3 regions of the Guptibacillus hwajinpoensis genome follow, and region 2 is predicted to be linked to each of the others. Evidence: a T-box and tRNA genes for the amino acid it is inferred to sense, from the RefSeq annotation. Region 2 holds a T-box; the other regions hold tRNA genes.
The links. The T-box of region 2 lies ahead of tyrS (tyrosine--tRNA ligase). A T-box ahead of a tRNA ligase gene usually reads a tRNA of that ligase, here a tRNA-Tyr.
Positions count from the first base shown of each region.

Region 1: it encodes a tRNA-Tyr, which carries the amino acid that the T-box ahead of tyrS (tyrosine--tRNA ligase) is inferred to sense. The anticodon was not compared.
Region 3: it encodes a tRNA-Tyr, which carries the amino acid that the T-box ahead of tyrS (tyrosine--tRNA ligase) is inferred to sense. The anticodon was not compared.

Region 1 is NZ_CP156674.1:2,028,512-2,031,777, reverse strand. Features, by position in the region: rRNA gene ABFG93_RS10645 (23S ribosomal RNA) at 1-1,087, shown strand, start outside; rRNA gene rrf (5S ribosomal RNA) at 1,263-1,379, shown strand; tRNA gene ABFG93_RS10635 (tRNA-Asn) at 1,390-1,464, shown strand; tRNA gene ABFG93_RS10630 (tRNA-Thr) at 1,469-1,544, shown strand; tRNA gene ABFG93_RS10625 (tRNA-Glu) at 1,551-1,625, shown strand; tRNA gene ABFG93_RS10620 (tRNA-Val) at 1,645-1,720, shown strand; tRNA gene ABFG93_RS10615 (tRNA-Thr) at 1,810-1,885, shown strand; tRNA gene ABFG93_RS10610 (tRNA-Tyr) at 1,901-1,985, shown strand; tRNA gene ABFG93_RS10605 (tRNA-Lys) at 1,990-2,065, shown strand; tRNA gene ABFG93_RS10600 (tRNA-Gly) at 2,069-2,143, shown strand; tRNA gene ABFG93_RS10595 (tRNA-Gly) at 2,154-2,227, shown strand; tRNA gene ABFG93_RS10590 (tRNA-Ala) at 2,235-2,310, shown strand; gene rocF (arginase) at 2,618-3,266, shown strand, end outside.
Region 2 is NZ_CP156674.1:1,135,037-1,138,302, forward strand. Features, by position in the region: gene ABFG93_RS05750 (carbonic anhydrase) at 1-83, opposite strand, end outside; gene tyrS (tyrosine--tRNA ligase) at 560-1,186, opposite strand; gene tyrS (tyrosine--tRNA ligase) at 1,111-1,806, opposite strand; T-box leader at 1,848-2,076, opposite strand; gene ABFG93_RS05765 (hypothetical protein) at 2,585-2,758, opposite strand; gene ABFG93_RS05770 (aconitate hydratase) at 2,791-3,266, opposite strand, start outside.
Region 3 is NZ_CP156674.1:4,002,876-4,006,141, forward strand. Features, by position in the region: gene kynU (kynureninase) at 1-1,186, opposite strand, end outside; tRNA gene ABFG93_RS20785 (tRNA-Leu) at 1,356-1,440, shown strand; tRNA gene ABFG93_RS20790 (tRNA-Arg) at 1,449-1,525, shown strand; tRNA gene ABFG93_RS20795 (tRNA-Met) at 1,544-1,620, shown strand; tRNA gene ABFG93_RS20800 (tRNA-Tyr) at 1,646-1,730, shown strand; tRNA gene ABFG93_RS20805 (tRNA-Gln) at 1,736-1,810, shown strand; tRNA gene ABFG93_RS20810 (tRNA-Gly) at 1,815-1,888, shown strand; tRNA gene ABFG93_RS20815 (tRNA-Arg) at 1,980-2,053, shown strand; ZMP/ZTP riboswitch at 2,255-2,337, shown strand; gene ABFG93_RS20820 (bifunctional 5,10-methylenetetrahydrofolate dehydrogenase/5,10-methenyltetrahydrofolate cyclohydrolase) at 2,379-3,224, shown strand; gene ABFG93_RS20825 (GNAT family N-acetyltransferase) at 3,261-3,266, opposite strand, start outside.

The DNA.
Region 1 (3,266 bases), 890 kb from region 2:
TATAGGGGCTGACACCTGCCCGGTGCTGGAAGGTTAAGAGGAGGGGTTATCCCTTACGGGAGAAGCTCTGAATCGAAGCCCCAGTAAACGGCGGCCGTAACTATAACGGTCCTAAGGTAGCGAAATTCCTTGTCGGGTAAGTTCCGACCCGCACGAAAGGTGCAACGACTTGGATACTGTCTCAACGAGAGACCCGGTGAAATTATAGTACCTGTGAAGATGCAGGTTACCCGCGACAGGACGGAAAGACCCCATGGAGCTTTACTGTAGCCTGATATTGGATTTTGGTACAGCTTGTACAGGATAGGTAGGAGCCATAGAAGTCGGACCGCCAGGTTCGATGGAGGCGTCGGTGGGATACTACCCTGGCTGTACTGACATTCTAACCCAGCACCGTGATCCGGTGCGGAGACAGTGTCAGGTGGGCAGTTTGACTGGGGCGGTCGCCTCCTAAAGTGTAACGGAGGCGCCCAAAGGTTCCCTCAGAATGGTTGGAAATCATTCGCAGAGTGTAAAGGCACAAGGGAGCTTGACTGCGAGACCTACAAGTCGAGCAGGGACGAAAGTCGGGCTTAGTGATCCGGTGGTTCCGCATGGAAGGGCCATCGCTCAACGGATAAAAGCTACCCTGGGGATAACAGGCTTATCTCCCCCAAGAGTCCACATCGACGGGGAGGTTTGGCACCTCGATGTCGGCTCATCGCATCCTGGGGCTGAAGTAGGTCCCAAGGGTTGGGCTGTTCGCCCATTAAAGCGGTACGCGAGCTGGGTTCAGAACGTCGTGAGACAGTTCGGTCCCTATCCGTCGCGGGCGCAGGAAATTTGAGAGGAGCTGTCCTTAGTACGAGAGGACCGGGATGGACACACCGCTGGTGTACCAGTTGTTCCGCCAGGAGCATAGCTGGGTAGCTACGTGTGGAAGGGATAAGTGCTGAAAGCATCTAAGCATGAAGCCCCCCTCGAGATGAGATTTCCCACAGCATGAAGCTGGTAAGATCCCTTAGAGATGATGAGGTAGATAGGTTCGGGGTGGAAGCGTGGCAACACGTGGAGCTGACGAATACTAATCGATCGAGGGCTTAACCTAAAAACGAAAAGCGAAGTGAGCCATTTGGCTCATGGACCTGGACATATTGGATGAAAATTGTGCGTGCTATCTAGTTTTCAGGGAATGAAAATTTTTCTTGAACTTCATTAAGAAGTATAGTAAAATATATCTTGTCCTTGGTTAAACACTTTCTAGTGGATAAACCATTGATTAGTCTGGTAATGATGGCGAAGAGGTCACACCCGTTCCCATGCCGAACACGGAAGTTAAGCTCTTCAGCGCCGATGGTAGTTGGGGGATCTCCCCCTGCAAGAGTAGGACGTTGCCAGGCTGACCAATATTCCACAGTAGCTCAGTGGTAGAGCAATCGGCTGTTAACCGATCGGTCGTAGGTTCGAATCCTACCTGTGGAGCCATTATGCTTCCATAGCTCAGCAGGTAGAGCACTTCCATGGTAAGGAAGGGGTCATCGGTTCGAATCCGGTTGGAAGCTCCAGAACATGGCCCGTTGGTCAAGTGGTTAAGACACCGCCCTTTCACGGCGGTATCACGGGTTCGAATCCCGTACGGGTCACCAATTTTATTTTTAACCCTGTGGAGGATTAGCTCAGCTGGGAGAGCATCTGCCTTACAAGCAGAGGGTCGGCGGTTCGAGCCCGTCATCCTCCACCATTTTTAAAACTTAATCATAATTGACTTACTTTCAGGAGTACTCACTAGAGTGCACTGTTTTTTGTTTGTCAGTATGATAAATAGACGATGCCGGCCTAGCTCAATTGGTAGAGCAACTGACTTGTAATCAGTAGGTTGGGGGTTCAAGTCCTCTGGCCGGCACCATTCTTTCTTATTTGTGGAGGGGTAGCGAAGTGGCTAAACGCGGCGGACTGTAAATCCGCTCCCTCAGGGTTCGGCGGTTCGAATCCGTCCCCCTCCACCAGCAAGAGCCATTAGCTCAGTTGGTAGAGCATCTGACTTTTAATCAGAGGGTCGAAGGTTCGAGTCCTTCATGGCTCACCATATGCGGAAGTAGTTCAGTGGTAGAACATCACCTTGCCAAGGTGGGGGTCGCGGGTTCGAATCCCGTCTTCCGCTCCAATTCATATATGCGGGTGTAGTTTAGTGGTAAAACCTCAGCCTTCCAAGCTGATGTCGTGGGTTCGATCCCCATCACCCGCTCCATAATAAAGGGGCCTTAGCTCAGCTGGGAGAGCGCCTGCCTTGCACGCAGGAGGTCAGCGGTTCGATCCCGCTAGGCTCCACCATTTTCCTTAAACGATGTTTAAGGTTTTTTTGTGTTCCAAAATAGCCCTTTGTGTTACTAAAATGATAAAACCTAATCAGGGATATCCTACATGACACGTGACGAATTAAAAAATTCTTATTTGACTGATTCTCAGGAAATCAGTCTTTTTTTGTTTATTAAAAGGGAAAAGGATTGCTTATAAATATCCGATATCTGTTCGAATTACTCTAATTATATGAATAGTTATTCATAGACCTGTCCAGTTGAGTCATTCAAGAAGATAAGGGTAGAATAGAGAGAGACTAAGATACGAGGAGGACTACATATTGAATAAACAACTTTCGATTATAGGAGTACCAATGGATCTTGGACAGATGAGGCGCGGGGTGGACATGGGACCTAGTGCGATTCGCTATGCAGGAATTGTTGAGCGCTTAACGAAATTAAATTATGACATTGAAGATCTTGGGGATATTGAAATCGGTCGACCTGAGCAGCCGCCTGAAGAACAGGATCATCAATTAAAGAATTTGAAAGAAGTAGCGGATGCGAGTGAGAATCTCTCAAACGTGGTGAGTGAAGTTGTTAATGGTAAGCGTTTTCCGCTTGTATTTGGAGGGGATCATAGTATTGCGATTGGAACGCTAGCTGGGGTTGCCCGTCATTATGAAAATCTGGGCGTTATCTGGTATGATGCCCATGGAGATTTAAATGACTCAGCCACCTCCCCATCCGGTAACATTCATGGAATGCCACTTGCTGTGAGCCTTGGAATTGGTGACGAGTCGTTAACTGGTATTTCTGGGTATAGTCCTAAGGTTAAGCCAGAGAATATTGTCATTATTGGTGCTCGTTCCCTTGATGAGGGAGAGAGAGAATTAATTAAAGAAAAAGGTATCAAAGTTTACACCATGCATGAAATTGATCGTATGGGAATGACTAAGGTGATGGAGGAAGCCATTGAGTATGTTTCCA
Region 2 (3,266 bases):
TCCTTTGTCGTTTCTAGAGAACAGCCCGCCAGCAATCCAACTGATAAAACGCCTGCAAGACTGCTCTTTTTCAACACCTGCATACTTCACCACCCTCTCTTCATGGTTTTTCTCAACTGGTTGAAAGCCCACTAAGAACCGCTCCCAACTGCTAGAATTCAAGTAACTTCCACTTTTGCACTCCAATTATTTCAAAACACTCACAATGGCTCAATAGGCTTTTGACCTAACACAATTCTCACAAATAACTTTATTACCGCACTGTATTAGGCCTCTTTCCACATTAGGAAGACTTTTGACCGGGTACGATTGCAATAAGAAAGGCGATCGAATTTTCGATCACCTGGGTAGGGACAGTTATTTTCCGGATCTAGCGATAGATTTTATTTCACTCAATGTAGTAAATTTGACACATAAGTAGTAATTGAAGTAAGCACTTTTTGGGTTCTCTTTTTCTATTATTTGTTGATACTCTTTAATTTCGCTCCTCAGTTATTGCACCCTTATCTTGAAACTCGATATCAAGATAGTATGGACAATTACGATTGCTCGTGGCTTATTAACTCTTTAATTTCAACTTAACAAATTTTCTTTTTCCTACCTGCACAACCGTACCTTCAGTTATAAGAATTGTTTCCAATGGATTTGTGATTTTTTCCTGGTTTATTCGGATACCTCCATTTTTCACCATCTTTCTCACTTCACTTTTTGAGGGTAACAAATCAAGGTCTTTCACCAGATCCAAGATGCCGATGTTTAATTCCCTATCCCAAAACACTTCTGGTAGCTCATCAGGCATTTGTTTGTTCTCAAATACAATAGAAAAATGTCTTTTGCTTTGCTCAGCTTGTTCTTTGTCGTATAGCATTTCTACTAAAGAATACGCTAATCGAGTCTTTGCATCTTTTGGGTGGAGAGTTCCATTTTCAAGTTGACTTTTAACTTGGGAAACTTCATCAATAGTGAGGTTGGAAGTCAACTCAAAATATTTAACGAGAAGCTCATCTGGAATAGACATCGTTTTACCAAAAATATCGTTCGGCATTTCATCAATTCCTATATAGTTGTTCTTAGACTTTGACATCTTTTCTTTTCCATCAAGTCCCTCTATTAGAGGAAGAAGCAGAACGACTTGTTTTTCTTGTCCAAATTGTTCCTGTATTTGACGACCAAATAGTACATTGATTCCTGATCAGTTCCGCCTAATTCAATATCTGACTCTAAAACATGTGAATCATACCCTTGCATTACTGGGTAGAAAAACTCATGGAGGTAGATAGGTTTGTTAGCTTGGTATCGATTGTGAAAGTCATTCCTTTCTAGCATACGAGCCACAGTAACATTACTTGCAAGTTGAAGAACTTCAGTGAAATCTACTTTGGATAACCATTGAGAATTATAGTAGAGTTCAACAGCGTCCATATCTATTATCTTTCCAAATTGTTCATAGTAAGTTTTTGCATTATAACGTACTTCTTCATCTGTCAGAGCTTTTCTTGCTGTTGCCTTTCCAGTTGGATCTCCAATTTCCCCTGTAAAATCACCAATAATCAGTTGAATTGTATGCCCGAACTGTTGAAATTGTTTCAGCTTATTCAATACAACTGTATGACCAATATGTACGTCTGGAGCTGTTGGATCTAGTCCCAATTTCACCTTAAGTGGTTGTTTTTCTTTTATAGACTTAGCAATTTTTTCTTTAAACTCCTCTGTTGGGATGATGGAATCTACTCCATAAGATAAGACTTCATATTGATCTTGAAGTTCATTTAATTGCTCTACACTTAATTGATCCAAAAAATTCATTTATAATCCCCCTTATAAACATACAAAAAGGCACATCCCTATCATGGGACGTGCCTTTATCACGCGTTACCACCCAAGTTAAAGAATGAGATTAACTCACCTTTCCCTCTAAAAGATAACGGATTTACCGTCTAATCCTACTAACTCGAAAGATTTCGTAATAGAAGCTCAAGAAAGTAATTCATATAGATATGTGCATCGATTCACAGCATCCATCGACTCTCTGATACCATTGATATCTATACTACTTAATTCTATCATTGCAATTTCTATTAAATTTAGAATAATATTACTTTTATTTTCCCTAAATGTCAATATTTATTTCATTTACGACCACCTGGAGAATGGGTAAACTGAAATACTCATGATCAGTCCGGCGGTAATCTAGTATTGCTGCAACATACAATCCAATCGCCTCATATAATCTGATTGTTTTATTTTCCATAGGATCACCAACTTTCACTACCATCATATCAAGGCAGTAATTCCAAGTTCATTTCTTACCTTGATACTTATTTTAAAATTTCCTATCTGCCTTAAATTTTAATAAGAGAGGGATTCATCTTAAACCATAAAAAGAAACTTATCTTATTACGGGTAAGCTATTTCTGGAGTAGTTGATGACTAGAGAAACCTTCAAAGAGGAGCTCCAAACCCCGATAAAAGCCACAAAAAAGAGAACTTTCACTTAAGATAGCTCTCTTTCTTTCGAGCCCGTAAACACAGCTCCTCATGTTGTCTCGCTTTATATAACCCCATCATTAGATCATCATCCCGTTCAGTCTAATATTCGGTTGTTTTCATCTACATTAATAAGACTAGAATGCTCGGGACGTTCACGCGATGCATGACCATCCCCTCCACAAACCGTACATGTGTATTGCCACTCCTCGTCATCTGCTAGCATTCCTGTTCCTTCACACGCTTTACAAACATTCCTTCGATCAACCATCCTTGATCTCTCCTTTACAATATATATTTTCGTTATCCGTGATTTTTGCTTCGATCTTTTACCCAGTTAATCAGCCCGCCTTTTAGCACCATTTCAATTTGTCTCTCTGATAACGTATGGCGGACATTAATTTCCTGGTCTTTTCCTTTTATACGAATACTGAACTCGTTGCCTTGCTGAATCTTTGTCCTTAAATCAGCAAACACAAGTACATCACCCTGTACGATGTTATCGTAATCTCCTTCATTTACGAACGTAATGGGTAATATGCCAAAGTTAACAAGGTTTTGCCAGTGAATTCGAGCAAAGTCTTTCACTAACGCAACGCGTAAACCCAGATATCGTGGTGCAAGCGCAGCATGTTCACGGCTTGACCCCTGGCCATAGTTAGAGCCACCAATAATGGCATGGCCGCCTTGATCCCTGGAGTCGATTCCTCTTTCGTAGTAGGTCTCATCAATAATTTCGAATGTGAATTTACTAATTTCTGGTAAGTTGCTTCGATAAG
Region 3 (3,266 bases), 1.2 Mb from region 2:
CTTCAAATGATGAATAGAGGGCAATTGGTGCCAGACGGATAACATTTGGCGATCGATAGTCAGGGATTACTCCATTCGCCTTTAATGCTTTGCAAATTCTTGCGGCTTCAGGGTGCTGAAGGCATACATGCCCGCCACGGTGTTCATCACTCTTTGGATTGGCAATCGAAAAGCCGAATGTAGAAAGCTTTAGTTCAATGAGACCCATGAGATACCTTGTTAGTGATAAGGACTTCGTTCTGACTGGACCTATTCCCGCCTCCTTAAAGAGTTCTAAAGATCCGACTAAAGGTGCCATGCTAAAAATATGGGGTGTTCCAATCTGGTAAGCACCAGCCGTATGGGCATGGTCAAGATCATGACTCATCTCAAATTGCACATCTTTATTTGAACTAAACCAGCCGGCAAGACCAGGTCTTTTTCCGAGGTGTTTCTCATGGACAAAAAGACCACCAACGCCTCCGGGACCACTATTTAAATATTTGTATGTACACCAGACTGCAAAATCAACGCCCCAATTATGTAGGTTGTGAGGAACAGCGCCAATGGAATGCGCCAAATCAAAACCAATTATGATATCTCTTTTATGCGCTGCTTGCGTTAATGCCTCTATATCAAGGAGTTGTCCGCTTCGATAGAGAACCGAGGGCAGTAGGATTATCGCGACGTCTTCATCCATACCCTCAATAATATCTTGTTCGCGAATCGTCCGGCCATCCTCACTTCCAATTTGAATTAAATGTGATTCTGGAGATAACCCATGAAGCTCAAGCTGACTTTTGATGGCATAAATATCTGACGGAAATGTAAGGGAATCTGCAAGGATTTTTGATTTTTTACCTGGTTTATAAAACGTTGCTAACAGTTGATGAAGGTTTGTTGTAATCGATCCTGTTGTAATGGTTTCCTGTGGCGTTGCACCAATTAGAGGGGCGGTCATTTCACCAATGATTTCCGCCATATAGAACCATGGATGTTTACCTTCGGTCCAACCATCAATGCCATGGGTTTTCCAGTCTTCAAGGGAGTCCAGAAGGGTTTTTTCTGCTTTCTTAGATAATAGACCTAATGAATTTCCATCCATATAGATGGAGTTTGGATTTACGTAAAATTCATTCTTAAATAGGGAAAGCGGATCATTTTTATCTAATTCTTTTGCATAAGCAATTGACTGTGATAAACTCATATTACTCAGCTCCTTTACTACAACTTATCGTATGAGAGAGACGAGGTACTGTCAACGCTTTCACTTCTGGCAAATAAAACAATAACAAAACTTTTTTAAAATAATGATTGACTTTAAATCAGATTAGATGCTATAGTATTAAACGTCGCTGATACACAACAAAGCACATGCGGGTGTGGCGGAATTGGCAGACGCGCTAGACTTAGGATCTAGTGTCTTACGACGTGGGGGTTCAAGTCCCTTCACCCGCACCATACATTTTGCGCCCGTAGCTCAATTGGATAGAGCGTCTGACTACGGATCAGAAGGTTAGGGATTCGACTTCTCTCGGGCGCACCATTACATAACTTAATTAGTGGCGGTGTAGCTCAGCTGGCTAGAGCGTACGGTTCATACCCGTGAGGTCGGGGGTTCGATCCCCTCCGCCGCTACCATATTTCAATTTCACAATTTCATCATGGAGGGGTAGCGAAGTGGCTAAACGCGGCGGACTGTAAATCCGCTCCCTCAGGGTTCGGCGGTTCGAATCCGTCCCCCTCCACCATTTTTTGGGCTATAGCCAAGCGGTAAGGCAACGGATTTTGATTCCGTCACGCGCTGGTTCGAATCCAGCTAGCCCAGCCATGTTGCGGGTGTAGTTTAGTGGTAAAACCTCAGCCTTCCAAGCTGATGTCGTGGGTTCGATCCCCATCACCCGCTCCATAATTTTATTAAAGAAATCCTAAAATAGTGACTTCCTTGAGGACAAAAAACGTGGTATACTATCAAACAGTAACCATCCTCATCACATCATGCGCCTTTAGCTCAGCAGGATAGAGCAACAGCCTTCTAAGCTGTGGGTCAGAGGTTCGAATCCTCTAAGGCGCATATACAAAAGCCCTCTGAATGAAATCATTCAGAGGGCTTTTTACCTTTTAAATTGTTTAAGTCGTAAGATATAGATCGTCACATTGATAACAAAAACACGAACGTTAAATCATTTCTGTGGATATTTATTAACTTTTTAAGAATATTTACATGAAATTATTTGTTTATAACACATTTTGTGCTACTATATCCGTAGAAACCATTCATTGCAGTTACTGACGACAATTGTGGAAGGAACCATAGGGGAGCTGCAGTGCCTAAAGCCGGTCGTCTGGGCGAAGAAGTGGCCGTATTCATTTTTAACCAATTTTCAGGAGGAATTCATATGACAAACGAAGCGAAACTTTTAGACGGAAAAGCTGTTGCAAATCGTATAAAAGATCAGTTGAAAACAAGAGTTATAGCCCTTAAAGAGCAAGGTGTGACACCGAGTCTAGTAACGATTCTTGTTGGTGATGACCCATCTTCTGAAACGTACGTCAGAATGAAGGGGAATGCCTGTGAGCGAGTTGGCATTACATCTAAAAAGATTCATCTCCCTGAAGAAACAACCACTGAAACATTAGTTCAGACGATTGAGGAACTAAACCAGAATACTTCTGTTCACGGTATTTTGCTTCAACACCCTGTCCCGTCGCAAATTGATGAGCGACTTGCTTTTGAAACGATAGCAATCGAGAAGGATGTTGATGGTGTGACGAGTGCAGGGTATGGTCAAACAGCACTCGGGTTTGGAACATTTCCTTCCTGTACTCCAGCTGCGATCATGAAAATCATGGAAGATTATGATATTCAAGCAGAAGGGAAGCATGCTGTTATCGTTGGTAGAAGCCCGATTCTTGGCAAGCCGGTATCCGCGCTTTTACTCAATCAAAATGCAACGGTTACAACGTGTCATTCTAGAACAACAGATCTTGCAAGCCATGTCCTTCAAGCTGATATTGTTGTTGCAGCTGTAGGAAAGCCTGAATTTATTAAAGGCGATTGGATTAAGGAAGGCGCAGTCGTGCTTGATGCTGGCTACAATAAAGGGAACATTGGTGATGTTGAATATGAAGCTGCTGCCGAGAACGCTTCTTATATTACACCAGTACCAGGCGGTGTAGGTCCAGTTACGATTGCTACCTTATTAAAGCATACCGTTGACGCAGCAGAAAAAACAGTCGACTAGTCAGAGACCACCCCGTAGGCGGGGTGGTTTCTGTAATTATCG